Regions from separate parts of the Pseudoalteromonas sp. APC 3358 genome, predicted to be linked through region 1. Evidence: predicted binding sites of a transcription regulator. Region 1 holds the regulator's gene; the other holds the start of a gene.

Region 1 (3,427 bases):
TTGGATAGTCGCGAACATTTCATTAATGGTGTCGAGCGCTTGTAAAATAACATCCATTAACTCTGAATTGACCGTTCGCACGCCTTGACGTAGTAAATCAAATACGTTTTCAGCGCCGTGGCAAGCATCAACAAGTTCTGTCATAGCTAAAAAGCCTGCACCACCTTTTACAGTGTGAAAGCCTCTAAATATGGCATTTAGTAACTCGGTATCTTCTGGATTATTTTCCAGTTCAACTAACTGTTCAGATAAAAGCTCTAGGATTTCTCCTGCCTCTACAAGAAAGTCTTGTAAAATATCTTCATCGACTTCAAACATGCAGTTACTCTCCTCTTAGAAGCCCAAACTTGATAAAAGATCATCGACTTCATCTTGATCAGACACAACATCATTACGCGATTCTTTATCAATAATAGGGCCTTCAGGACCTGCTAAAGTTTGTGTGGCAACTGGTTCTTTTGTTTTTTGTTGTTCTAGTTTATTCGCTGTGTTGTCACTGTCATCTTGTTCAGCAAACGCTGTTAAAAGATGAAGTAAGCTTTCTTCTACTTCTCTAACAAGTTCTATAACACGGCGAATAACTTGACCTGTTAAGTCTTGATAGTCTTGAGCCATTAGTACATTTGTCATTAAGCTTTGAAGCTCATCCGTTTTATGATGAGAGTTATTCATAAACTTATCGATACTATGGCAAAGTTGTTTAAACTCACCAAGCTCAATCTCCCGGCTCATTAAACGATCCCATGTCGGTTTGATATGAGATATTTCATCTGCAAGTTGCTGAGCTATAGGTAAACTAGCCTCAACAGCATCCATTGTTTTATTAGCCGCATTTTCTGTCATTTCTATAACATAATTAAGCCGCTTTTTAGCATCTGGAATCGCATCTGTCGTTATGTTAGTTAAGCGAGTATCAAGCTCAAAGCTTTTAAGTGCTTCGTGCAGTTGACGAGTCAACTTCCCAACTTCAGCAAATAATTTAGACTGCTCTTGCGAAGCTGTCTCTAAAATCAACTGATTAGCTTTATCTTGCTCATCGTTTTCTAAATAAATGACGAGTTGACGAGCTTGTTCTAACGTTATTTGAGGCGCAGCTGGTGCTGACATAAGCCTCTCCCCCATCATTAGCCTAAGCGTTCAAATACTTTTTCTAATTTAGTTTTTAATGTTCCAGCCGTAAATGGCTTAACAATATAACCATTAACGCCAGCTTGCGCTGCAGCAATTATTTGTTCTTTTTTAGCTTCTGCCGTTACCATCAATACAGGGATATGTTTCAACTTATCATCTGCACGAATTGCTCTTAAAAGGTCAATACCTTGCATTCCCGGCATATTCCAATCTGTAACCACAAAATCAAATACTTGATTTTGTAACATAGGCAAAGCTGTAGACCCGTCATCAGCTTCTTGAACATTAGTGAAACCTAAGTCACGTAATAGGTTTTTTATAATTCGTCTCATCGTTGAAAAATCATCAACTACAAGAATTTTCATGTTTTTATCCAAAACATCCCCCAGTGAGGTATTAACCTTAGTTTACTTACTACTAGTTTATCCAGTCATTGATTTTAGCTTTTAGCTTAATCATCGCCTGACCATGTATCTGACTTACACGCGATTCGCTTACATCGAGTATATGTCCTATTTCTTTTAAATTCATTTCATCGTTATAGTATAAAGAAAGTACCATTGCATCACGCTCTGGTAATGACTTTATTGCATTTAGCAAAGACTCATTAAACCGATCATTTTTAACATTATTAAAAGGTTTGTCTAGCGCTAAATCTTGGCCTACGGGAGTAATAACATCCTCATCTACACCAAGGTCTTCTATGCCTAATACTTTACTGGTATTAACATCATTTAAAATATGATGGTACTCATTGAGTGAAATTTCAAGTTTTTCAGCAACTTCTGTATCTGTTGGTTCGCGATTCAGACTGCTTTCGAGCCCAGTAATTGCTTCTGCAACTTGTCGGCTTTTACGGTGTACTGAACGAGGAGCCCAATCACCACGACGCATTTCATCAAGCATAGCCCCGCGAATACGAATACCGGCGAAGGTTTCAAAGCTTGCGCCTTTTGTTGCATCAAAGTTTTTTGAAGCTTCTATTAAACCTATCATTCCTGATTGAATTAAATCATCAAGCTGAACGCTAGGTGGTAATCGAGCAATTAGATGACATGCCACTTTTTTAACAAGTGATGCATGTTTCTCAACAATCACATTTAAGTTTTGTGTTGATTGATATCCCATAGCTCTATTCACCAATGTTGTCATAATTAGCCGTTTACTAGTTTCTCAATGAAAAACTCTAAATGCCCAGATGGTTGATTTGGTATTGGCCATTTAACTGCTTTTGTCGCCAGCGCTTTAAACGCGAGAGCGGCTGGCGAACTTGGAAAGAGCTCAACAATCACCTTTTGGCGACGTGTTGCTTTGCGCATATTTTCGTCATAAGGAACCGTTGCTACTAGCTCCATTGAAACATCTAAAAAGCGATCGGTAACTTTAGATAGTTTTGCAAACAATTCAGTGCCTTCACGCATACTGCGGACCATATTGGCAACAATTTTGAACTTATAAACACCGTGCTCGCGGCTTAATACTTTAATAAGTGCGTAAGCATCGGTTATTGATGTTGGTTCATCGCACACTACAACCATTACATCTTGTGCTGCTCGTGAGAAGCTTAGCACCATGTCTGAAATACCAGCGGCTGTATCTACAATTAAAATATCAAATTCGGTATTCAATTCGCTAAATGCACGAATTAGCCCGGCATGCTCAGATGGCGATAATTCAACCATACTTTGCGAGCCCGATGTAGCGGGTACAATTTTAATACCAGCAGGCCCTTCAACTAAAATCTCGTCAAGCTCACATTCACCTGACAAAACGTGTGATAAATTGCGCTCTACACGTAAACCAAGCATCACATCACAGTTTGCTAAACCTAAGTCAGCATCCAGCACTAATACTCTATTACCTTGTTGCCCTAGTGCAATAGCGGTATTTAGAGAAACATTTGTTTTCCCCACCCCACCTTTACCACCGGTTACAGCGATAACTTTTACGCCGTTGTTATTGTTTTGACTCATTTTGCGCAGGCCGCTTGCTTGATCTAATACTGTGTTAATCATACATCCCTACTGTACTTGGCGCCACTGCTTGGTGCCTTGAATGTTGTGCTTTTGTTCTTTTTAAATATAACTGCTCAGCCTTTTTCACTAGTTTTTCAGCATTTGCAACACGAATATCTTCTGGCACTCGTTGACCGTTAGTAAGATACCCTATTGGAAGGCGATTTTGAATCGCAATACTAATAATCTCACCCAAACTTAATGATTCATCTAACTTAGTGAAAATACAACCACTTAACTGTACTTTTTTAAAGTGACGTACTGTTTCTTGTAATACATTA
Region 2 (3,427 bases), on a different contig from region 1:
GGCTCTGCTAATATTGGAAAGTGCGTACATCCTAATACAAGTACATCTATAGTTTTATCTATATGTAGGTCATCAAGCACTTGATGCAACTTGTTTGTATCCAAAGACTCTGTAAAAAAGTATTGCTCAGCTAAAGTTACTAACTCCACACTGCTATATAGATTAACGGTTACATTACGTGCATGCTCAGTAATTAATGTTTTAGTGTATGAACTGGCGACCGTTGCCGGTGTGGCTAATAAGCCAATATGATTTGAACGTGTTAACTCTGCCGCAGGCTTTATTGCTGGCACAACACCTACTATAGGAATATCTGTCATTTGGCGAACAGCACTAAGTGCAGATGTAGAAGCGGTATTACACGCTATTACAATTAAATCAACATTAAGCGTATTAGCTTTGATGAAATGAATAAGTGAGCATAATCGGTTAATGATTGTTTTTTGGGATTGAGCACCATAAGGTAGTAATGCATTATCCATAAAATAACTGTACTGAGCATTGGGGATACTTTGCTTTATATGCTCAAGTACAGTAGTTCCACCAATACCTGAATCAAAGACCATTATATGCGCTGACAAACTACCGTTCCCACTTTACTTTAAGAACGGCAGTTTGCCATGAGGTATTTATAAAAGAAAGTAGTTTAACTTTGCGTGGTTTCTAAATCAGCAAGCTCGTCGGCTGCCGAATTTAACTGATTAAGGTTTTCGAACATAGACTTTGTGTAATCCACTAACTTATCTATTTGCTCCTGATCTTGATTTAACCATTGGAGAATGCCAGCTAGCTGATTTTGTAATCCAAGCTCACCCGCTTTTTCAAAAGCATTTTTAAGGTCATCATTAAAAGGAGCTAAACCCTCCGCTACTTGTTTTTCTGGTGCTGGTCTATATTCTTCATAGCTTTTAACTGTTGCTATTGTTTTTGTTTGGCGTAAATCCATAGAAAAAGCCACCAGCTGATCGCTGTCTAAACTCAGCTCTTGCGCTTGTTCAAATGCTTCATCTAAATCACCACCAAAAAAGGTTTTACTTAAATCTTGTAAGTCTTCCATCATTGCATTAATAGCTTCTTGCTCTTGCTCATTTAAGTCACCATTAACCGACATCGAAAATGATACCTGTCGAGATTGCGATGATGAGCTTGCAAACGACTCGCTATTACTGTTTTGCTGATAGCCACTTGCCGACTGAGATTCAAATGCATCTGCAAAGCTAATACTTACCTCGTCACCCTCTGCGGTGGTAAATTTATACTCTGCATTACTCGTCATACTGACATATTGAGCCTGGCTTATATTTACGCTGGCAGGTTGTGGGTTAAATAACGACTCTTCAAACTTATCGAGCCCATTGTAAATTCCCTCTTTGGACTTATTAATCCCCTCTTCCATGTCATCATTAAATACACCTGTACCTTTGAGTTCATCAACAGCGTCGTCAATCCCTATTTGGACTCCTTTGCGCGCGTCGCCTAACATATCTTTGAGCTTTTCGTCATCAGCGCCATTAGCTTTTGCTTTATTAACAGCACTACTCACAAAATCGAGTACGTTTTTTACTATTTCATCAAAATCAAATAGTGGTTTATCTGCTTTTTTTTCTGCGATAGGCAATCCAAGCTGCTCAGCCATTTTATCGCCAAGCACCTTTGCGGCCAACTCTCGGCCTCGTTGTTGATAGCTATCTTGAGGAGACGTAATTGTAGGTTGCTGTATATCAGCTTTATTATTGAATTTATTGATGTTGTTGTTTGGCGTAAAGCCATAATTACCTATTTTCATGATTCGTCTCCTAAGCGTGCGTAGTTTATTATCGGCTATAACAATAAAAACTAAAGTACAATGTTCAATAAAACAGCATAAATGCTAGCCAAAACTAGACAAATACGCAGCGCTCCCTACAATAGCGCCGATAAACAGATCTTAGATAAGGTAGTAGCGTTAATGGCAGTTATTAAAATAGATACCACACAGTACCAAACGCAGTTAAGTGAAAAAGAGCAGCGTATTAGTGCACAGTTCCAACGTTTTGGTGTGGAGCAACTAGAAGTATTTAGCTCAGAGCCAACTAACTACCGCCAACGTGCTGAATTTAGAGTATGGCACGACGGTGACGATCTGTTTCACATTATGTTTGATCAACAAACAAAAGAAAAAATCCGTGTTGATACATTTGATCCAGCAGCGCCTCTAGTTGGTGAAATAATGCAGGTGATGATTGAGCATCTTAAGCCTTGTGAAATATTACGTCGTAAGTTATTTCAAATCGATTACCTATCCACGCTAAGCGGTGAAATTTTAGTAAGCTTGCTTTATCACAAACCACTGGATGATGAATGGTTAAGTGAAATTAAAGCACTGAAAGAAAAGCTTAGCAGTAAATACAAAATTGACTTTATAGGCCGAGCTCGCAAACAAAAAGAAGTACTAGGTGATGACTTTGTAACTGAACGTTTAACAGTTAATGGTCAAGAGCTTATATACCAACAAGTAGAAAATAGCTTTACTCAGCCTAATGCAAAAGTAAATATTAATATGCTGGAGTGGGCACAAGATTTATGTAAACCACTTAAAAATGATTTACTAGAACTGTATTGTGGTAACGGTAACTTTTCAATTGCATTAGCGGGCTGTTTTAATAAAGTATTAGCGACGGAAATATCAAAATCATCTGTTCACTCTGCTCAATACAATATTGCTAAAAATAACGTAGAGAACTTAGATATTATTCGTATGTCTAGTGAAGAGTTTACTCAAGCAATGAATGGCGAGCGTACTTTCTCTCGTTTAGATGGTATTGACCTTAAAAGCTATGACTGCCAAACCATATTAGTTGATCCACCACGCGCGGGCATGGATGAATTAACGTGTGACTTAGTGGCTAATTACGAAAACATAATTTATATATCGTGTAATCCTGAAACCCTTGAGCGTGACCTTGATCACTTAACACGTACGCACAACGTTAAGCGCTTTGCTATATTTGATCAGTTCCCATATACACATCACATTGAGTCGGGTGTTTTCTTGCAGCGCAAATAAATACGCTCAGTAAACGTTACCCATAAAAAAAGCTCCTTGTAGGAGCTTTTTTAGTTTTAGCTAAACTTACTTGTTAGCTAAGTAATTAATCAGTTTGCTAATATCTTCTGGTTCAGTAATACCCGACTCACGACCTAGGTTTAATTTATACTTACCATTTACAATAAATGTAGGTACGCCACGTAGTGCGCCTTTTTCTTTAAAGTAGTCTTGATCACGTTTCATTTTAGAGCTCAGCGTACGTACCGAGAAGCTTTTAAACAGCTTATCAAACTTATCGCCATCAACGCCCTGCGCTACAAATATATCTTTTACATCTGCAAGCTCATTAAAACTAGCGCGCTTTGTATGAATATGATTAAAGATTGCAGAGACAATTTT

The links. The regulator FliA, encoded in region 1, starts transcription of late flagellar genes. The targets are predictions, from matches to a motif close to CTAAAGNTNNNNNNNNNNNNGCCGATA.
Region 2: QL995_RS20955 (DUF5610 domain-containing protein) is a predicted target of FliA. The motif match lies at 1,816-1,842, and genes of this name have one in related genera.

What each region holds. Positions count from the first base shown of each region.
Region 1 is NZ_JASDCE010000002.1:487,393-490,819, reverse strand. It holds gene QL995_RS04820 (chemotaxis protein CheA) at 1-318, opposite strand, end outside; gene QL995_RS04815 (protein phosphatase CheZ) at 334-1,107, opposite strand; gene cheY (chemotaxis response regulator CheY) at 1,125-1,508, opposite strand; gene QL995_RS04805 (RNA polymerase sigma factor FliA) at 1,549-2,259, opposite strand; gene QL995_RS04800 (MinD/ParA family protein) at 2,286-3,146, opposite strand; gene flhF (flagellar biosynthesis protein FlhF) at 3,139-3,427, opposite strand, start outside.
Region 2 is NZ_JASDCE010000022.1:22,183-25,609, reverse strand. It holds gene murI (glutamate racemase) at 1-581, opposite strand, end outside; gene QL995_RS20955 (DUF5610 domain-containing protein) at 647-1,786, opposite strand; gene trmA (tRNA (uridine(54)-C5)-methyltransferase TrmA) at 1,949-3,046, shown strand; gene QL995_RS20945 (thiol:disulfide interchange protein DsbA/DsbL) at 3,113-3,427, opposite strand, start outside.